DNA from 3 places in the Paraburkholderia sp. D15 genome. Region 1 is predicted to be linked to each of the others. Evidence: riboswitches for the same ligand, from Rfam matches in the RefSeq annotation. Region 1 holds a riboswitch; each other region holds the start of a gene.
What was found. A riboswitch is a leader RNA that binds a small molecule or an ion and turns the genes downstream of it on or off. The one in region 1 is predicted to bind cobalamin.

Region 1 (7,110 bases):
GGGCACGCATGCTCATCGCAGTCATCGCAGTCATCGAATAAGAGAGCAAGAGTTGGAGTGCGCGGCTTCGCTTACGTACTTAAACTCCGTCATCACTCGATGATTGCCGCACGGAGAGCACTGATGAATACGATAGCGAGAGCCCCGCGCTCGCGAGAGATGGCGTTGCCGTTGGAATTCGAACGCACCGAAGCCACTGCCACTTCCGCTGCCACGACATCCCCCCAAGGTTCGATCGAACAGCGCATCGACACGCTCGACTGGTTCGCCGTCGAGGAAGCATTGAATGGCTACGGCTGCGCGATGTTGCGCAATCTGCTTAGCGCGCAGGAATGCGACGCGCTGACCGCGCTGTATCCGCGCGACGATTTGTACCGTAGCCGCGTCGTGATGGCGCGGCATGGATTCGGCCGCGGCGAATACAAGTACTTTGCGTATCCGCTGCCCGCGTTGATCGCTGATCTGCGCGGCGCACTCTATCCGAAGCTCGCGCCGGTAGCCAACCGCTGGAACGAGGCGATGGGCATCGGCGTGCGCTATCCGGCCGCGCACACGGAATTTATCGAGCGCTGTCATGCCGTCGGCCAGACGCGTCCGACCCCGCTGATCCTCCAGTACGCGACCGACGACTACAACTGCCTGCATCAGGATCTCTACGGCGAGCACGTGTTTCCGCTGCAAGCGGCGATTCTGCTGTCCGAGCCGGACGTCGATTTCACCGGCGGCGAGTTCGTGATGACGGAGCAGCGTCCGAGGATGCAATCGCGCGCGGAGGTCGTACCGCTGCGCAAGGGCGACGCCGTGGTGTTCGCCGTGCATCATCGCCCGGTGCAGGGAACGCGCGGCACCTACCGCGTGAATCTCCGACACGGCGTAAGCCGTCTGCGCTCGGGACACCGCCATACGGTCGGCGTGATTTTCCACGACGCGAGTTAGGGCGATCGCCCATTCAAGGCCGGTGATTCGATTCAGCCCTTGCCTCGGACCGCTGAATCGAATCGCCAACACAAGCCGCAGCGCGACGTGCGGCACCCTGCTGCGCCGCCGCAAAAATTCGACAAGCCTGATTTTGTCCAGGTATCATCCGGGAAAACCCGAATCCACCCGCGACGTCGCGCCACCCCTTGCGATGTCTCCGGTGTGGCCATTCGCGCGTTATCGCCCATCGTCGGATGGGTTGCGATGCCGGTGATCCCGGTGCCGCAATCCCGCTCGACGAGTTGAAGGTGGCGGGCCTCTCGCCCGCCCCGCCGCAATCGGTCACAAGCCGGTCGCGGCTTTTAGCCTGGATATCATCGATCATGATTGCTGCCGCGTTTTCACGCGTCGCCGACCGCCTGCTCGCCGCGGACCCGGGACTCGTGCGACTCCACACCGCGCTACGCGTTGCGCTCGCCTGCCTGTTCACCGGCGTCGTCAGCATCGCGTGGACCGTCTCCCACCATCAACCGATCACACTCGCCGCGCCCGGCATCCTCTTCGCGATGGTCGCGCCGCTGTTCCTGCGCGACGCGCGCCGCGCCGCCTGGTTCGGCACGCTCCTGCGTCTTTATCTCTGCGCGTGCCTGTGCTTCGCCGCGGCGAGCGCACTCAGCCGCTATCCGTTGGCCGGCGACGCGGGCTTTCTCGTCGTGATGTTCGCCGGCATGCTTTGCCAGGCCTGCGGCCCGCGCGCGCTCGGTTGCGCGATGCTCGGCGTAGTGTGCTTCTATCTGGGTCTGTATCTGCATCCCTCGACGATGCAGGTCGCGCAGTCGCTGCTGCTGTCCCTTGCCGGTCCGGTGACGGTGACGCTGGTGGGTCGCGTGCTGGTGCCGACGCGGGTCGCCGCCAGTTTCCGGCTGGCGGTTCACACGGTGACCTTGCGCGCCACACGTGTACTGCACGCGCCGGATCTCGCGAACCTGTCGTCGTTGAACGAAGCGGCGCTGTCGCTGGAAGAACAGCTCGCGTTGCTGAATCCGTCGAATGCGGAGACGGTGCGCGAACGAATCGTCGAGGTGGAGGTGGCCGCCGGGCAGCATGCGTTTGCTTCGGAACCCGACACGGGCTCGGTTGTTGCAGATGCAACGAACGCGACGAATACGAAGAGCACGACGAACGCCCCCCACGCGCAAGCATTGCGCCACGCGATCGCGCGGCTCAAGGAGATCGCGCATCGCCCTGCGATTCAACCCGCCGCGCCGCCCGATGCACGCCCCAACGGCATCGCACCCATGGCCGCGCGTTTCGCCGATCTGCGCGCCAAACTCTGCTGGCTTCCCGCGACGCGTGCCACGACCGCCGCGTTTCTCGCGATGCTGATCGGCCACTCGCTTTCACCCGAGCGCTGGTTCTGGGCGGTCATCACCACCTTCGTCGTGTTCCTCGGCACACGCTCGCGCGCCGACACCGTGTATCGCGGCGCGCAGCGGCTGGCGGGGACGCTGGCCGGCGCGCTCGTCAGCGTGCTGCTGGTCGCGCCCTTGCATGGGTCGCCGATGTGGCTGGTCGCCGCGATGGTGTTGTGCGTATTCGGCTGGGCGTATTTCATTCTGAGCGCATACGCGCCGGGCGTGTTCTTCATCACCGTGCTGGTCGGGCTTGTGTACGGCGAGTTGGGTTTTGCGATGGGACCGCTGGCCGAGTTGCGGATCGAGGAAGTGCTGGTGGGCTGCCTCGTATCGTTCGCCGTCGCGATGTTGATGATGCCGCTGGCGGCGACGCGCCACGTCGAAGCGAAACTGGGCGCCGTGCTTGGCGCGCTGCGCGAGGTGGTGCTGGCTAAGGATTCGAATACGTTCACGTCGAACGAAGCGGCCTCGGCGATGCGCAAGCTCGATCGTAGCTGGCACGATCTGCGCATCGCGTTGAAGCCGTTGCAGACGCAACGTGTGGTCGTGTGGAATCCCGATGTCGAACTGGCGACCGGTTCGCTGCTGTGCTGCCTGCATTGGGCACGGGTATTGAGCGACGCGGCGCGTGATGAAAATACGCGCTCGATGCCGGAAGGAACGATGCTCGATCGCGCAGATTTCGCTTCGGCCGCTGCGCACAGAGAATCGATCGTCGTGCGGCTGGATACGTTGATCGCGCGATATCAAGGCAGCATTGCGCGTGCTTCGCGCGCTGAAAGTGAACGACAACGCGAGAATCGCTCCACGCATAGTGCCGCCGCGCTCGATGCCGGCAAAGACGCGACATCAGGTCCGGCATGGGCTCAACTCGACGGCGCCGTCGCCCAATTGTTCGATCGCTTGACACGCCCCGCTGCGACGACGCGGCGCGTGTTCAACTGGGCGCTCCGTGGCCGGAGTGCGTGAAATAGTCTGAGCCCGGAACGACGTCACATTCCTAACCCGCGCATTTCCCGACCCACGCCTTGCTCCGGCACCTACGCCAACATTCATCGGGAACAGGTTTTGCAATCGGCGTATGTGACACGCATACGCGGTTTCCGCCTGGCTGCTGATCCGGTCGAACTGAATGGCAACGAAACCTGTTCTCGGGCTGTCCAATTGCAGGTAGCCCGGCGGCGCGTGTATTTTGAAGTCGGTGTCGCGTAAGAAATGCGAGATCTGGTTGCGGAACGGGGTTGGTATGACAAGCGTCTTATTGGTGGATGATGACGTCGAAGCGCTCGCGGCATGGCGCGCGGTATGCGAGGCAGATGGGTACGACGTCCGGAGCGCGACGAATGGGCGAGACGCGCTGGCAAGCTTTGCCGGCTCTCCCGTCGACATCGTGGTTGCAGACTGGCGCATGCCCATCATGTCGGGCAGCGAGTTGTGTCACCAGTTACGCACCGCGCCGGGACTCGCCGACGTCGCATTCGTTCTGGTCTCGGGAGAGCCGAGCCCGCCGGCGTTCGTGAGTTACGACGCGTTTCTGCGCAAGCCCGTGGAAGGTGCCGAGCTTCTCACGACCATGCGCCGACTGCTGATGGACAAGGTCGGGCACCGGTCGCGATAGACGTCACGTCGTCGCTTCAGTTATCCCCAGTTTTTGTTCGCAAGCCTGTGGATAACCTTCCCACAACCGCGGCAACCGCTTGATCCAATTACCTTATCAAGCGGTGCGCGCGGTATGCCACCTGCCTAGATCGCCGCGCGCCGGACCGGCCGCACGAAAGCGCTGCGCTCGACCAGCGCGCCGAACAACAGTCCGATCGTGGTCCACATAATGACCTGCATGCCGATCGCCGCTACGCGGAATTTCCACAGCAGCACGGCGGGGAAGGCCGCGGGCACTTCGTTGATCACCGGCATCGACAGCTGCACGGCCGCGATAATCGCGACGAACAGCACGCCTGCCACGATCGATCCATTCCATGCGCCGAGCTGCACGGCCAGACGTCGACGCACTTTCAGCGAGAACACCATCGCCGCGACGGAAATCGCGATCATCAGAAAGAACAACCCGGTGCGCATGCCGATCGTTTCGGGGTCACCGACCGATGGCGGATTCGCCGGATACTTGATGTTCGGCACGATCACCAGTGCGATGAACGCCGCGAGCGCGAGCCAGGCGGACAGAGCCCGCGCACTCGCCGCGCCGACCCGGCCATACGCATACGCGAACACCAGCGAGAACAGCCCGCCCACTGCCGCGCCGTACGTCACCACGCCGGTGAGCAGACCCAAACCGGCCTGGGTCTCGCGGCTCACGATTTCCGGTTCGGGCGCTTCGCCTTTAGCGGCATCGGCTTTCTCCTCGAAGGAGATCGCCTGATCGACCTGCGGTTCGCCGACCACGCGGGCGAAACCGAACGTGAGCAATCCCGCGGCGATGCCTGCGAGCATCCCGCGTACCAACAATTTACCGACCATGTTCGACTCCGTTAGTGGCAGGGAAAGCCGAGCAGATGGCGGCCGTCGTGCACGAACTCATGGACGTACATGCCGGGCACGAGCGACGTGGCGCCCTCTTCCGCACCCACGAAGTAAATGGCGAGCAACAGCAGCAGGCCGCCGAACACGATCCACGGCAGCAATTCGCGCAACGGAATCGGCGTGGGTTGCGCAACGGGCGCATTGGCGGAATCGAATACAGCTTGGGTCATGAATGACATCTCCTGGGGTAACGCGCCCCGATAGTCGATAGCAAAGGGAGTGCGCAAAGCTCGGGTCTGGCTGTTGGCAGAAGAAGCCAATTACAGTGGCGCGACCGCGCCGGGTTCTCACCGGCTTCCGTGCTTCGCAACGCCGCTATTCTACGCGCTAAACTTTCGCGTTCGATAACCGGTAAGTGCGTGCGCCGCATGGGCGCTGGGCGCTGGGCGCTGGGCATCGATGTAGCTTCGAGGGATTCAACGGAATGGACATTCGGCTTTTATTGATCAGTCACGCGTCGACCGCCGCGATGCGCGCGGGCCGTTTCCCCGGCGATGTGTCGTTCGACTCGCTCGATCAGCGCAGCATTGCCGAAATCGATGCCACACGTGCGCATCTTTCGATTCCGGGTGATGCCAGCGCGTTGGTCAGCCCGGCGCTCTGCGCACGTGCAACGGCGCAGGCGCTGAAGCTCGCGGCAATCGTCGATGCCAATCTGGCCGATGTGAATTACGGTGCGTGGCAGGGTCGGCGTCTCGCCGATCTGCTGACCGAAGCGCCGCAAGAACTCGGGGCATGGATGCATGATCCCGACGCCAAGCCTCATGGCGGTGAGTCGTTCAGCCAACTCGTCAAGCGCGTGGGCGCGTGGCTCGATTCGCTCAGCGATCCGGCAAGCCAACGGACGCTCGACGATAAGAACAAGCTTCGTACTATCGTCGCGGTCACTCACGCGCCGGTCATGCGGGCGGCGATCGTCGTGGCGCTCGGTGCTGCTGCGCAGGTGTTCCCGCGCATCGAGATCGCGCCGCTGTCGATCATCGAATTGCGCTGCTCGCGGCGAGGCTGGACGTGGTGGCCGGCAGTCGGCTAGCGGCGACGCGTTGGCCCCCCCCTCGTCCCCGCTATCGCCCTTTCCCGCGAGGCTTGAATTCCAGTTCAGGTGGTGCGATGTCGGGGTGCGCTTCGTAGAGCGGTTCGAGAGCCAGAACATACACCTGGTCGAGTAGTTGACCCATTGCCCGACGAAACGCTTTGAATTCGTCGGCAGGGCAGCTTTCTTGCACCAGAATAATCGCGTCGTTAATTGCTCCACTGACGCCGAGAAACCGGTTGCTCAGATCTGATGCAATCTCAGGATTTTTGATCATGACGTTCCTTTAACATCCGTTGTCCGCGATGCATTTGTTTTTGCATCTAAAAAAGGGGATTCCAGTTCCACCTCGTGTCGGAAGCTCCGTTTCCGTGCAGTAGTCGATGCACTTTTGATATACCTTGCGGCATCGGTTGGTCGTCGCGCACTTTACAAATCCCGGGTCCGAATCTCCGTTGGTTGCAAACAGTTGCGCATACAACACCGCGCGCTTTGATTGACCATTCTGGTCGGGCATAAAAATTGGAAAACGAACCTGTTCCTGCGTTACTATCTTTCGTCGCCATATTTGGCATCCGCGACGCTATTTGGATCAGTATGGCTAAACAACTTGCAACGATAGATTAAAGTGTCCGGCATCAATAACAGACCCGGTGCCCAAACATATTTTATCTGAGAGAGTGTGATGACTCGAACACCGACCCTTCTTCTGGATGAGCCATCGAACGTCGATGACTTGGGCGGAGCACACGCAAGGATTGCAACGACGATATCGAAGCTCGTCCTGACATCCCCTGGCGGGCAAACAATTAGGCTCGACGGCACGTGGGGAGCCGGAAAATCGACCGTCGTGAAGATCGTCGCCGAGCAGTTGGAGCATTCTGCCCCCAAAAAGCCTGGCAAAGAGGTATTGCAATCGCCTGACGTCGCAGTTTTCCAGTACGACGCGTGGGTGCACGTCGGCGATCCGCTTCGTCGTGCATTTCTATCAGCGCTTGTACAAAAACTCACTGAACGAAAATGGTTAGAAAATTCCGATGGCACGGCGAGTGAGTCTCTCTGGACGAAAAGGCTAGATCAACTGAGTCGACGGCTCAAAACAACGTCTCGGAAGACAACCCCATTCTTCTCCAACTCCGCCAAGGTAATTTTGTCGGCGCTTGCGGCGCTAGGCATTGCTGCACCGATGTTGGCGGAGCTCGAAAA
Region 2 (7,110 bases), 1.4 Mb from region 1:
CGAGCATGTCGAGCAGATGGAACAGCGCGGTCGGCGCATTGCCGATCACGACGACGCTGCCTTCCAGATGCGGACGCCACAATTCGAGCGCGGTGGCCGAGCGCGTATTGCCGAGTTCGCGCGCGAGCGACGGCACGTCCGGATGCGTAAGCGTGCAGATCACCTCGTTGTTCGCGGGCAGCCGCGCGCGCGTGATGCCTTGCGCGACCATGCCGGCGTCGCACAGGATCGGCGCGCCGTGCGCGAGCGCATGGCGGCCCGCCGCGCCCGCGCCCGGCGAGAAGCGCAGCGCGTCGACGATATCGACCATGCCGCACGCGTGGATCACGCGCACCGCGAGTTTGTCGAGATCGGCGGGGATGCGCGAGAGGTCGGCCTCCGCGCGGATCGTCGCGAAGGATTGGCGATAGATTTCCTGGCCGTCGCGAATGTAGTCAAGCATGTGTGGTGTCGGTCGGTTGAGGCGCGCGGGGCGGTGTGGGGTGAGGGCGGTCATGGTCGATGCTGGCCAGCGCGCCGGCGGCTTCGGCTGGCGTCAGCCGTTGGGCGATGCATTGGCCGAAGCCTTGTTGGCCATCGCGCCGGTACAGGTCGTAGACACTGGGTGCGCTGGCCAGCAGCGTGTAGGGCGCGCAATGCGCGGCCGCGCAGGAACGCGGGCAGCCGCTGAGATGCAATTCGACGTGCGCGGGCACATGCGACGCGAGTTGCAGTGCGTCCGCCTTGGTGTCGGCGAGGCTTTTCGCGCAGCCGCTCGAACCCGCGCAGGCGATCAGGCGCGCGATCGGGTCCGCGATGCGGGTTGCAAGGCCGAGCGCGTTCAGACCGTCGAGCACCGCGGGCACGGCATCGGTCGAGATGTCGGGCAGCAACACGCTTTGCCATGGCGTCATGCGTAAGGTGCCGTGGTTGTGACGTTGCGCGAGTTCGGCGAGGCCGCGCAGCGCGTCGGCGCTCAGGCGGCCGAGCGGCGGCTGGCCCCCTGCGTGCCAGATGCCGGGCGGGCGTTGCGGGTGGGCGCCGAGCCGGAGCATGGCGTCGGCGGGGACGCTGCGTCGCCAGTGGGTCAAGGCGATGTCGCGCGTGAGCGGGAAATCGGCGTGGCGTTGCGCGTGATGCAGGATCGCGTCGACGGAGTGCGTGGCGAGCAGGTCGCGCATGCGGGTGGCGTCGCTTGCGGCGAGGTCGAGGAACGTGTGCAGCAACGCGCGAATCAACGTGGGGACCTGGCCGGGGGAGACGGCGGCCAGGGCGATGCTGCGCTCGTTTCGGTTCGTGTGACGCGGGATGTGTGGGATGTGTGGGATGTGCGGGATGTGTGAGGCGGTGGGCGTGGTGGGCAGCGCCGAGGGCGATGCTGTCGCCAACGCTGAAACTGCGCTTTGCACTGTCGGGTCCTGTGCGTCCGAACCCACCGCCTCCGGCGGACAACCGGCCAGCCCGAACACGAACCGCACGCCATCGTCTGCCGGTATCGCCGCGAGCCACACATCATGCGGATGATCGATTCGCGCCAGGCGTTCGCCGCCATCCAGCAGCAGCGCGAATTTCGGCGACAGCGCGGCGAAGCGCGGTTCGTTCTGCAGCAAGGTCAGCAGGTCGGCGCACAGCGGCGTCGTATCGAACAACGCCGAGGGATCGCGTCCGGCGACGGGGCTGATCATCACGTTACGAATGTCGTCGGCAGCGATGGCGCTGGCCGCGTCGACGCTGGCCGCTGCCGTGCCCGCATCGCACGAATCCGTCGCGTCCCGCAGCGGCCGCATGGGCCCCAATCCCGCCTTCACCAACGCATCGATCAACGCTTGTTCCTGACCCGCGCGCACGCCCCGCACCTGCAGATTCGCGCGATTGGTCACCTCGATCGCACCGGCGGCGTAACGCGTGCAGGCATCGGCAATGGCGTGGGCTTGCGCGGCGCTCAATGCGCCGCCAGGCAGTTTGATCCGGCACAGCCCGCCGTCTTTCGCGGCAACGATGCGCAGCAGCCCCGGGCAGGCCGAAGCCCGCGCGCCGCCGGCAGCGTGCGCGCCGGCCGGCATCGGGTCGCCGACGGCCGGGTGCGCGGCGGCCGGCACCGGACTGCCAACGGCGACATCACGGCCAGCACCAGCGTGGACGGTTGTGGAAAGGGGCGAAGCTTGCTTCAAGGGACGGACACCGGTTGAGCGTCGCGCGGCGGCCCGAGCAAGCCCGATGTGACGAGGCATTGCTGCGGCATCGGTACACCCCGCCCGATGTTGGCTGGCACGAACAGTCTCGCCGGCAGGTCTCCTGGCTGGCAGGTCATCATCCGTCGCGGCCTTCCCGGTCGAACCAGTGGCGCGCAGCGCGGGCGGACTCGCTGCATACAGTTGCGGGGGCAGCCACAGCGTCACTGTGTTCCCTCTTCGGCCCCGAAGGGCACCGGCGGCCTGTATTATGCCTTTTTTCGAACAGCACAACGAGGCTGGACGCCTTGATCGGCGTGGCTCAGCGGATTATTTGAAGATAATGGACAACGAAGGTCGCCCGTCCGCGTGGCTGACCGTGGTGGGCATCGGCGACGACGGTTTCGCCGGTTTGGGACGGCCCGCGCGGCGTGCGCTGCTCGACGCGTCGGTGGTGTACGGCGGCGAACGCCATCTGTCGATGCTGCCCGCGCGGCTCGGCGCGCGGCGCGTCGCGTGGCCGCGTCCGTTCGATCTCGCGCCCTTGCTGGCCGAGCGTGGCGGCGCGGTGTGCGTGCTCGCGAGCGGCGATCCGATGTTGTTCGGCGTCGGCGCCACGCTCGCGCGGCAATTGCCCGACGGCGAGATGCGGGTGTTGCCCGCGCCGTCGTCGCTGTCGCTCGCGGCCGCGCGTCTCGGCTGGCCGTTGCAGGAGGTCGCGACGGTATCGCTGGTGGGGCGTCCGCCGGCGGCGCTCAACGCGCATCTGCATCATGGCGCGCGCGTGTTCGTGCTGAGCGCGGACGGCCGCACGCCCGCGGCGCTCGCCGCGCTGCTGAACGCACGCGGTTTCGGCGCGAGCCGCATGATCGTGCTGGAGCATCTGGGTAGCGAACGGGAGCGACGTATCGACGGCCGCGCGGATGCGTGGCCTGCCGGCGAGACCGCCGCGCTGAACCTCGTCGCGCTCGATTGCCGCGCGACCGAAGGCGCGCCGCGTCTGCCGCTGACCTGCGGCCTGCCCGACGACGCCTTCCGTCACGACGGGCAACTCACCAAGCGCGACGTGCGGGCGATCACGCTGGCGCGCCTCGCGCCGACGCCGGGCGAACTGCTGTGGGACGTAGGCGCGGGCAGCGGGTCGATCGGCATCGAATGGATGCGCGCGCATCCGTCCTGCCGGGCGATTGCGATCGAGGGACATGCGGAGCGGCAACGCTTCATCGAACACAATCGCGATGCGCTGGGCGTGCCGGGGCTGCAACTGGTGGCCGGTCGCGCGCCGGATGCGTTGCAGGGTCTGGCGAGGCCGGATGCGGTTTTCATCGGCGGCGGCGTGACGGTGGCGGGCGTGCTGGATGCGTGCTGGGATGCGTTGCGCGACGGCGGCCGGCTTGTCGCCAATGCGGTGACGTTGCAGGGCGAGGCCGCGCTGGTCGCATGGCGCGAGCGGCACGGCGGCACACTGACGCGGATCGCGCTCGCCGACGCGCAACCGCTCGGCGGTTTCGACACGTGGCGGCAGGCGTTGCCGATCACGTTGCTGGACGTGACGAAGCGGGCTGGCGCATCGGGTTCGCCAGAACCGGCCGGCGATGGGAACGCACGATGACGCGCATCCTGTTGCTCGGCGGCACCGGCGACGCGCTGCGGATTGCGCGGCAACTTGCGTCTAAACCTTCGGCCCATCGACCGACGGACCCGGCAGCCGACGTCACGCTTAAACCGGGCTCATCGCTCGTCTACAGCCTCGCGGGTCTCGGCAAGACGCCGGACGATCTCGCGTGTGAAATACGCGTCGGCGGTTTCGGCGGCAGCGACGGTCTCGCGCGGTATCTCGCCGACGAACGCATCGACCTCGTGATCGACGCGACGCATCCGTACGCCGCGCGCATCAGCGCGAACGCGGCCGAGGCCTGCGCCGGAACACGCGTGCCGTGCTGGGCGCTGCGCCGCCCCGGCTGGCAACCGCAAGCCGGCGACGATTGGCGCATGGCCGGCGACTGGGATGAACTGACGGACGCGCTCGCGCCGTTCCGCAAGCCGTTCTTCACGCTCGGCCGTGAACCGCTCGCGCATCTCGACGAGATTCCCGCGCATCAGTTCTGGACCGTGCGTTGTCTCGATCCGCATGCGGACACCGCACGCGCTCGCATCATCGCGACGCGTGGGCCGTTTTCGCTCGAAAACGAACGCGCGCTGTTCGCGTTGCTGGCATTCGATGTTGTGGTGAGCAAGAACAGCGGCGGCAGCGCGACCGAGGCAAAACTCGCGGTGGCGCGCGAACGGCATCTGCCGGTGGTGATGCTGCGGCGCCCCGGCTTGCCGCCGGTCGATCGGGAATTCGAGCACATCGACGCGTTGCTCGACGCCTTGCAGGCATTCGCCTGAACGTCGCGACGTTCGGCCTCAATGAATCATTGGAGTATCGAATGACGGTGTTTTTTATCGGCGCCGGCCCAGGCGACCCTGAACTGATCACGGTGAAAGGCCAGCGTCTGGTGCGTAGCTGTCCGGTGATCCTGTATGCAGGCTCGCTCGTGCCGTCCGCGGTGCTCGACGGTCACACGGCCGCTCAGGTCGTCAATACCGCCGACCTCGATCTCGACCAGATCGTCGCGTTGCTCAAGCACGCGCACGATCAGGGCCACGATGTCGCGCGCGTGCATTCCGGCGACCCGTCGCTATACGGCGCGATCGGCGAACAGATCCGGCGCCTGCGCGAGCTGGGCATTCCGTACGAAATCGTGCCGGGCGTGACCGCCACGGCCGCGTGCGCGGCCACGCTCGGTTGCGAACTCACGCTGCCGGACGTGTCGCAAACCTTGATCCTCACGCGCTACGCAAGCAAGACCCGCATGCCCGAAGGCGAACAGCTCGCCGACCTCGCCCGGCATCGCGCGACGATGGCGATCCATCTCGGCGTACGGCATCTTGCGCGCATCGTCGAAGAATTGCGGCCGCATTACGGCGGCGCGTGTCCGGTCGCGGTGATCTATCGCGCGAGCTGGCCGGACGAAGAGAAGATCACGGGCACGCTCGATGACATCGCCGGCAAGGTGCAGGGCACGTCGATCGAGCGCACGGCGTTGATCCTGGTCGGCGACGTGCTGGCCGCCGAGGGTTTCGCGGACTCGACGTTGTACGCGAAGCCCTAGCTGTTGTAGCCAGAGCAAAGACCTGGTTCGTCGTCGAAGTCTTGGCCGTCGATCGCTACGACCCCGACTTCAACTGCGCCCAGAGCCGGCCCTCCAGCCGCTTGATCTGCGCAGGCAAAGGCTTGAGCAGAAACAGCGTTTTCAATACCGGCTCCGGCGGATACACGGTGGGATCGTTGAGAATCTCGGGGCTCACGAACTTGCGCGCGGCCGCATCCGCATTCGGATAGAACACCGCGTTCGTGATGCCGGCATGCACCTCCGGCCGCTCGATGTAGTTGATCCAGTCGAGCGCGGCCTGAGGATGCGGCGCGTCTTTCGGAATCGCCATCATGTCGAACCAGACCGGCGCGCCGCCTTGCGGAATCAGGTACTTGATCTCGTAGTGCTTGTTCGCTTCGCGCGCGCGATGGCTGGCCATCGATACATCGCCCGACCAACTGAGCGCGAAGCAGATGTCGTCGCCCGCGAGATCGTTGATATAGCTCGTCGCATTGAACTGGGTGATGTACGGGCGGATCTTCTTCAATGCGTCGTACGCGGCCTGATAGTCGGCGGGATTCTCGCTGTTCGGGTCGCGGCCGAGATAGTGCAAGGTGACGGCGAACACGTCCGTCGGCGCGTCGAGCACGGACACGCCGCAGCTCTTCAGCTTGCTCAGGTACTCCGGCTTGAATAGCACGTCCCAGTTGTCGAGCGGCAGGTTCTCGCCGAGTATTTTCCTGACACGCGTGACGTTGTAGCCGAGTCCCGTCGTACCCCATGCCCACGGCACCGCGTATTGATTGCCGGGGTCCGCGTTCGCGACGAGCTTCATCAACGCGGGATCGAGATTCGCCAGATTCGGCAGTTTCGATTTGTCGAGCTTCTGGTAAATGCCGGCCTCGATCTGCTTCGCAAGAAAGTTCGAGGTCGGGACCACGACGTCGTAGCCGGTCGAGCCGGTCAGCAGTTTCGCCTGCAAGGTTTCGTCGCCGTCGTAGACGTCGTAGCGCACGTGAATGCCCGACTGCGCCTCGAAGTTGGGCACGGTGTCTTTCGCGATGTAGTCGGCCCAGTTGTACAGATTCAGTTGCTTGTCCTCGGCGTGCGCGGTGGGGCCGAATGCGCACAGGAGCAGGGCGGTCAGTAACGGTTTCATGGCGGTGTGGGGCATGGTGGTCGAGTCGTCGGCAAGAGGTTCAGGGGCGTGCGCGGGTCGATGCATCGGGATGCGTTTAAAGCCGCTCCTCGCGCAGCAGTTTCCGGTTACGCATCAGACACAGGATGTCGGTGGCGAGATGGGCGGCGGCCAATGCGGTCACGTCGCTCTGGTCATAGGGCGGCGACACTTCCACCACGTCCGCGCCGATCAGATTTGCCGCGCCGAGCGCGCGCACGATCTCCAGCGCCTGAGCCGAACTCAGGCCGCCCGCGACCGGCGTGCCGGTGCCGGGCGCGAACGCGGGATCGAGACAGTCGATGTCGAACGTGAGGTAAGCCGGCGCGGCTCCGACGATATCCAGCACCCTGTCGATGACGGCCTGCGTGCCATGGCGATGCACCCAGGGCGCGTCGAGCACGTGCATGCCCATGAAGTCCGCGTTCCAGGTGCGAATGCCGATCTGCACCGAGCGCGCGGGATCGATCAATCCCTCGCGGATGGCTTTGTAGAACATCGTGCCGTGGTTGAGCGAGGTGGGGTTGTCGTCGGGCCACGTATCGCAGTGCGCGTCGAAATGGATCAGGCTCAACGGTTTGCCGAATTTCTCGGCGTGCGCGATCAGCAGCGGATAGGTGATGTAGTGGTCGCCGCCGAGCGT
Region 3 (7,110 bases), 1.1 Mb from region 1:
ACGAAGGCTACGGGATTCCGATGGAACAGCAGGCGGGACTCTTCGAACGGTTCCGGCGCTTTCACGAAGCCGAGCGGCCGGAAGTGGGCGGCGCGGGGCTCGGGATGGCCTTCGTGAAGACGGTGGTCACGCGTCACGGCGGCGAGGTCGGCGTGGTCAGCGCGCCGGGCAAGGGCACGGCCTTCACGATCGATCTGCCCGCGCTGGAGGACACGCAATCCGAAGTGCCGACCGCGCCGCGCGCGTGAGCCCGAACATGAAAACGAACATGAGCCCGAACACGAAAACGACGACGAGCATGCCCTTTATCGAAGCGAGACGATGGTGAAAGCGATCCTGATCTGTACCGCGCTGGCCGCGCTGAGCCTCACTGGTTGCGCGGGCCCGAGCGCCGACGTGCACACGTCCCACGCCGAGGACGCGGCGGCGGCGCTGCAAGGCGAGCGCACTTACACGCTCGCGCGCATGCCGTCGCAGGATGCCAGCGCGGATCATCCGCGTTTCGAGCAGTTGTTGCGCGACGAACTGGCGAAGCAGGGCTTTACCGACGCCGGCGGTAACTCGGCGACATCCGCGCGCTATCTGTTGTCGATCGCGTACGACACGCGACTGGCCGCGGTCGGCGTCGACACGAAAAATTGCGGGGCAGGCCGTTGCGCGTCGCCACCCCACGCGCCGTTCTCGCTGTTCGGCGGACCCGCGTACCGGCACGAACTGACGCTGCGTTTCTTCGCTCGTGCGAGTGGCCAGGAAGTCTATAAAGTCAGCGCGGTCAGCGCGGATCGCGACGCCGATCCGCTGCACGCGATGCCCGCGCTGGTCAAAAGCGCGCTGGCGAAGCTGCCGTTCGCGATGCCGGCCGACTGGCGCGTGAAACTGCGCACCGACGCAAGCAGCGGCGCGACGGACGTGATCTCGGTGAAGCCGCTGCAACCTTGACGAAGCGCGTTCGCGCTAGCGTTCAGGACGAAGCGCCCGGGTCCGCCTCGGGCCAGCGGTTTTCATACACGCACTCGGCGAGCGGCACACGGCTCGCCCAGCGTTCGGTTTCGAGCATCGGTTCGCTGTAGAACTGATCGACATGGCCGAGGCACAGAATCGCCACCGGCCGCGCGCCGGCCGGCATATGCAGCAGCGCACGCACTTCGTCGACGTCGAACAGCGACACCCAGCCCATGCCGAGACCTTCCGCGCGCGCGGCGAGCCACATGTTCTGGATCGCGCACGCGACCGACGCGAGATCCATCTCCGGCAACGTGCGGCGTCCGAATACATGCCGTTCGCGTCCATCCATCAGCGCGATCACCAGCAGTTCCGCGCAGTCCAGCATGCCTTCCACCTTGAGCTTCATGAACTCGTCGCGGCGCTTGCCGAGGGCGTCGGCGGTGGCGAGCCGCTCGTTGTCCACGCACGCGTGCAGCGCGGCGCGCAGCGCCGGATCGGTGACACGCGCGATCCGCCACGGCTGCATGAAGCCGACGCTCGGCGCGTGATGCGCGGCGTCGAGCAGGCGTTGCAGCACGGCCGGGTCGACCGGATCGCGCACGAAATGGCGCATGTCGCGCCGTTCGTAAATCGCCCGGTAGACGGCGTCGCGGTCGGGATCGTTAAAAGGCTTCGCCATGGAACAGGGCGGCCGTGAAGGCCGGGTTGGAGGGCCAGTAAGCATGCATGTAGGTTGCCACGATGGCGCCGTGGCGATATAGGGCTTCGCCCTGTGTCGCGGCGTTTGGCCGCGTGGCGTGGCGAAGCGGCGCGAGCGGCGTGCTGAGCCTGGAGTAGTGAAACGTGTGGCCGGTCAGCGTGCCGTGCGGGCCGTCGAGCTGCTGCATGCCGAGCGCGGTGAAGCGCGGCTGCATGGTGGCATCGCCGGGGAGCAGGCCGAGCATCGGCGTGCGCGTGCCGTGCGTGTCCGTGAGGCTGTCGAGCAGATACAGCATGCCGCCGCATTCGGCGACGAGCGCTTTGCCGGCCGCCACGTGCGCGCGCAACGCGGCCGCGCTGCGTGCATTGCCGGCGAGCGTGGCCGCATGCAGCTCGGGGTAGCCGCCGGGCAGATAGACGGCGTCGGCGGCGGGCGGCACGGCTTCGTCGGCGAGCGGCGAAAAATACGCGAGTCGCGCGCCGAGCGATGCCAGCAGCGTCAGATTGGCCGGGTAGACGAACGAGAACGCGGCATCGCGGGCGATCGCGATGGTTTTGCCGGCCAGAAGACGGGGCAATGGCGCGCTTGCCGGCGCGGCGAAAGCGACCGGCGGCGGCAGTTCGGTTAGGGCGGTGAGTGCGGTCTGGGCGAGCGCATCGGCGGCGAGGTCGAGCCGTGCGTCGAGATCGGCGATCTCGGCGGCCTGATGCAGGCCGAGATGGCGATCCGGCAACTGGATTTCATCGCTCGCGGCAATGTGGCCGCACCAGCGTAGATCCGCCGGCAGCGCTTCTTGAAGCATCTGCGCGTGCCGCGCGGAGCCGACCCGATTCGCGAGCACGCCGTGAAACGGTACCTCGGGCCTGAAATGCGCGAGGCCGAACGCGATCGCGCCGAAGGTCTGCGCCATGGCCTTCGCCGAAATCACCGCGAGCACCGGCACGCCGAACGCGGCGGCGAGATCGGCGCTGCTCGGCGTGCCGTCGAACAGACCCATCACGCCTTCGATCAGGATCAGGTCCGCTTCGGCCGCCGCCTGCGCGAGCAACGCGCGGCACGCGTCCTCGCCGACCATCCATAGATCGAGCGACAGTACCGGCGCGCCGCTTGCGCGTGCGAGGATCATCGGGTCGAGAAAGTCCGGGCCGGTCTTGAACACGCGCACGCGCCGGCCCAGACGACGGTGATAGCGCGCGAGGCCCGCGGTGATCGTGGTCTTGCCCTGACCCGACGCGGGCGCGCTGATGAACAGCGCGGGGCACGCGTGCACGGAACTGCCGGCGGCAAGCGTGTTGGTGCCTGCCGGTCGCGTGCTTGCTGAAGCTGCCGGGGCCGCTGCAGAGGTCGCCGAAGCCGCCGACCCCGTGTTGTCGCCGCTTGCGCACATCCGTTAAAACTCCACGCCGCGTTGCGCCTTCACGCCTTGCTCGCGATACGGATGCTTGACGATGCGCATTTCGGTGACGAGGTCGGCGGCTTCGATCAGCGCATCCGGCGCGTGGCGGCCGGTCACCACCACGTGCAGCATGTCGGCACGCCCGTTCAGCACGCCGAGCACTTCGTCGAGCGGCAGATACTCGTATTTGAGGACGGTGTTCAGCTCATCGAGGATCACCATCTGGTAGTCGCCGCTTTCGATCATCCGCCGCGCTTCGTCCCAGCCCTTGCGCGCGGTCGCGATGTCGGCGTCGCGATTCTGCGTGTTCCACGTGTAGCCGTCGCCCATCGTGACGAAATCGCACTGCGCGATCGCGCCGAGAAAATCGCGCTCCGACGTATGCAGGGCGCCCTTGATGAACTGCACCACGCCGAGCCGCATGCCGTGCCCGAGCACGCGCACGGCCATGCCGAACGCGGCCGTGGTCTTGCCCTTGCCGGTGCCGGTGTTGACGATCAGCAGACCTTTCTCGACGGTCGCGCTGGCCTGTTTCTTTTCGTGGCCTTCGCGCCGGCGCTCGGTCATCCGTTGATGGGATTCGGGATCGGTTTTCATGACGGGTCCTGTGGGTGGAGGGCGGCGGCGTTCGTGGCGCTAATCGCGCTGCGGGTGCTGCGGGTGCGGGTGGCGATCGCCACGGTGACGCCTTCGTGAATGGTTTTGCCGGCGACGAGGCGCGCGCCGTCGCCGGCGGCCAGCAGCGCGCACGGCTCGCATACGCCGTCGACACCGAGATGAGCTTGCGCCGCCGCCGAAGCGGTGGAGACCGGCAGTGCGGCGATCTGCTCGCGACTGAAAAAGACGAGGGGCAGCGCATGACGCGCGCAGAATTCAAGCAGTCCCGCTTCGTGCGCTTTGCTGTCGATCGAGGCCACGCTTGCAATCTGTTCGATGCGAAGCGATGCGCCGAGCGCGGCGCGCACCGCCGCCTCGATCTGATCGGCGCTGCTGCGCGAGCGGCAGCCAATGCCGGCGTTCAGCGAGCGCCCGGCGGTCGATAAGGATGTCATGCGATACGACGAATTCCGGCACAAACGACAGAGGTGGTTCGCCACGCTGTACGCCTGCGTCGATCGACCGGTGTCGACCCAACGAAAGCGACGAACGAAGACGGAAACGCGAATACGCAAACGCGAAGACGCAAACGCGCGCGTGAATCTGTCATGTCGTGCTACAACGCCATCACATCCGTCCCTCGCGGATTCCGGCGGCCGGCGGCGTGATGGCCGCCGCCTCCGCGTCTGGCCGGTATCCGGGCTGACGACCTCACGCGCTTTGCCTTCCCGTCCGGACGCGTCGATTTTCATCGAGGTTTTCATCGGACAGTGGCGTCGAAAAACGCATGCGCGGCGCGGGTTCGCGGCCCTCGCGAAAAAACTGTCGAGGTGCCGCCGAATGAAACGCCGCTGGTCGCTTACCGTTGCGGGGACAGCACAGGTTAAGCGCACGAGGGCGCGGCCTGTTTCCCGTTTAACTGCACACGCGAACGCATGTGCGGGCACCAAACGCGCGCATACGATAGCACACGGCGCCCCGCCCGATAAGCCTTCCCGGCCGATGCCGCCTTGACGCCGAGGGCCCGCGCGCCTACACTCGCACGCACTTTGGTGCTCGCGTGCGCGCCTCCCGCGCACGCAGTTAAACGGGAAACAGGGCGCCTGTCCGCATTGGACCGGTCAACCTGTGCTGCCCCCGCAACGGTAAGCGAAATGTGGCGTCGGTTCATCACCGGCGCCGCGGAGCCGGCTTCGATGTCCACGCGCAAGGCCGCGTCGGCATATCACCACTGGGCGAGAAATTCCTCGCCCGGGAAGGGGAAGCGGCGCTTTCGCCAGCCCGGATACCGGCCAGAACACGCAGGACCAACGCCGCGGGGATGCGGCGCGCGTCCATGATCTCCCGCTTTCTGTTTCCCGTTGTCGCGGCAACGCCGCCGTTCGTCCCCGTGCTTCGTGATCTATCCGGTTTGTCGTCGTGGGACGCAGCGCGTGTTGTTCGCGCCTGCCACGCTTCCGTTCAGATCGCGATCAGGCGCGCCGGCGTGCCCGTGCAACTCCCACGGATGGACCTCACGATGGACAAGCAAACCCGCCAGGCGCATTCAATGCGCAAGATCCCCGTCACCATCGTCACGGGCTTTCTCGGCAGCGGCAAGACCACGTTGCTGCGGCACATTCTTCAGCATGCGGACGGCAAACGCATCGCGGTGATCGTCAACGAGTTCGGCGAACTCGGGATCGATGGCGAGATCCTCAAGGGTTGCGGGATCGGCTGCGACGAAAACGGCGTGGAAACCGAAGGCCAACTGTATGAACTGGCGAACGGCTGCCTGTGCTGCACCGTGCAGGAAGAGTTCTTTCCGGTGATGGAAAAGCTCGTCGAGCGCCGCGACGAGATCGATCACGTGCTGATCGAAACGTCCGGTCTCGCGCTGCCCAAGCCGCTCGTGCAGGCGTTCAACTGGCCGCAGATCAAGAGCAGCTTTACCGTCGACGCGGTGATCACCGTGGTGGACGGCCCGGCCGCGGCGAGCGGCCAGTTCGCCGACAACCCCGTCGCCGTCGATGCGCAGCGCCAGGCCGATCCGAATCTCGACCACGAGTCGCCGCTGCACGAATTGTTCGAAGACCAGTTGTCGGCGGCCGATCTGGTGATTCTGAACAAGACCGATCTGCTCGACGCCGCGGGGCAGAGCGCGGTCGAGGCATTGATCCGCGACGAGATTCCGCCGCAGGTCAAAATCGTGCGCGCGCAGATGGGGCAGCTCGATCTGCATACGCTGTTCGGTCTCGAAGCGGCATCGGAAGACACGATTCATTTGCGCCACGACCATCACGGTTCCGTCGACGACGCCGATCACCATCACGACGAATTCGATTCGGTGGTCGTGCAGGCGGACGTGCATTCGCGCGAAGCGGCGATCGCGGCGTTGCAGACGCTGGTCGAAACCAGCACGATCTATCGCGTGAAAGGTTTCGCGGCATTGCCGGGCGCGCCGATGCGTCTGGTGATTCAGGGCGTGGGCCGCCGTTTCGACAGCTATTTCGATCGACGCTGGCAGGCCGGCGAAAGCGGCCCGAGCCGTTTCGTGCTGATCGGCGAAGACCTCGATCAGCCTGCGTTGCAACGTGCGTTCGACGCGGCGCTCGCTTCGGCCGATGCATCCGTTGCGTCCGCTGCGTCCGCTGCGTCCGCTGCGTCCGCTGCGTCCGGCACGCTCGCCGCGAACGGAGCATAAGCGCTCATGCATCTGCTGCGCACGACGCCGGGCGGGTTTGTCGACGATACCCAGGGCGTGATCCGTATCGATCAGCAGCCCGCGGAGATCGTCGTGCTCAGTTCGGCCGACACCACCCTGTCGCTGCTGGCCAGCGTGGTGCCGCGCCTCGGCGACGGTTTTCCGAGCGTGCGTCTGGCGAACGTCACCTATCTGCGTCAGCCGGCATCGGTCGACTTCTATCTGGAAGACGTGCTGCAACATGCGCGCGTGGTGGTGGTCGATCACCTTGGCGGCGAGGCGTACTGGCCGTACGGGATCGAACAGGTGGTCACGCTGGCCGAACGCAAGCGGCAGACGCTCGCGATGTTTTCCGGCGACCTGCAGGAAGACCCGAATCTGCTCGCGCGCAGCACCGCGGATGCCGACCTGTGTCATCAATTGTGGCGCTATCTGCGCGAGGGCGGCGCGCAGAATGCCGAGGCGTTTCTGCGTTGCATCGCGCATCGCGCGTTGGGCTGGGGCAGCGAACCGGCGCCGCCGCGCGCGTTGCCCGCCGCGACGTTGTATCACCCCGAGCGCGACACACCGAGCGTCGCCGACTGGCAGGCGCGCTGGCGGCAGGACGCGCCGGTCGCCGCGATCCTGTTCTACAAGGCGCATCTGCAGGCGGCCAATACGGCAGTGTTCGACGCGCTGATCGACGCGCTCGAAGCGCGCGGCGTCAACCCGTTGCCGATCGCGATCACGTCGCTGAAAGATGCGCTGAGCCGTGATGTCGTGCAGTCGTTGTGCGCGCAACATCAGGCT

Region 2: linked by a shared signal. The riboswitch ahead of LFL96_RS33680 (oxidoreductase) and the one ahead of LFL96_RS25290 (CbtB domain-containing protein) in region 1 are both predicted to bind cobalamin.
Region 3: linked by a shared signal. The riboswitch ahead of LFL96_RS20270 (cobalamin biosynthesis protein) and the one ahead of LFL96_RS25290 (CbtB domain-containing protein) in region 1 are both predicted to bind cobalamin.

Annotation. Positions count from the first base shown of each region.
Region 1 is NZ_CP110396.1:1,222,051-1,229,160, forward strand. It holds gene LFL96_RS25270 (2OG-Fe(II) oxygenase) at 124-936, shown strand; gene LFL96_RS25275 (FUSC family protein) at 1,302-3,302, shown strand; gene LFL96_RS25280 (response regulator) at 3,580-3,951, shown strand; gene LFL96_RS25285 (CbtA family protein) at 4,077-4,808, opposite strand; gene LFL96_RS25290 (CbtB domain-containing protein) at 4,820-5,041, opposite strand; cobalamin riboswitch at 5,083-5,221, opposite strand; gene LFL96_RS25295 (histidine phosphatase family protein) at 5,296-5,904, shown strand; gene LFL96_RS25300 (hypothetical protein) at 5,936-6,181, opposite strand; gene LFL96_RS25305 (P-loop NTPase fold protein) at 6,590-7,110, shown strand, end outside.
Region 2 is NZ_CP110396.1:3,124,924-3,132,033, forward strand. It holds gene LFL96_RS33675 (precorrin-8X methylmutase) at 1-442, opposite strand, end outside; gene LFL96_RS33680 (oxidoreductase) at 435-2,042, opposite strand; cobalamin riboswitch at 2,247-2,426, opposite strand; gene cbiE (precorrin-6y C5,15-methyltransferase (decarboxylating) subunit CbiE) at 2,494-3,762, shown strand; gene LFL96_RS33690 (cobalt-precorrin-6A reductase) at 3,759-4,541, shown strand; gene cobM (precorrin-4 C(11)-methyltransferase) at 4,583-5,308, shown strand; gene LFL96_RS33700 (polyamine ABC transporter substrate-binding protein) at 5,364-6,449, opposite strand; gene speB (agmatinase) at 6,526-7,110, opposite strand, start outside.
Region 3 is NZ_CP110396.1:155,574-162,683, reverse strand. It holds gene LFL96_RS20295 (CHASE2 and HATPase_c domain-containing protein) at 1-248, shown strand, start outside; gene LFL96_RS20290 (DUF4136 domain-containing protein) at 322-939, shown strand; gene bluB (5,6-dimethylbenzimidazole synthase) at 962-1,624, opposite strand; gene LFL96_RS20280 (cobyrinate a,c-diamide synthase) at 1,608-2,915, opposite strand; gene cobO (cob(I)yrinic acid a,c-diamide adenosyltransferase) at 3,036-3,638, opposite strand; gene LFL96_RS20270 (cobalamin biosynthesis protein) at 3,635-4,093, opposite strand; cobalamin riboswitch at 4,309-4,604, opposite strand; cobalamin riboswitch at 4,672-4,950, shown strand; gene cobW (cobalamin biosynthesis protein CobW) at 5,146-6,321, shown strand; gene cobN (cobaltochelatase subunit CobN) at 6,328-7,110, shown strand, end outside.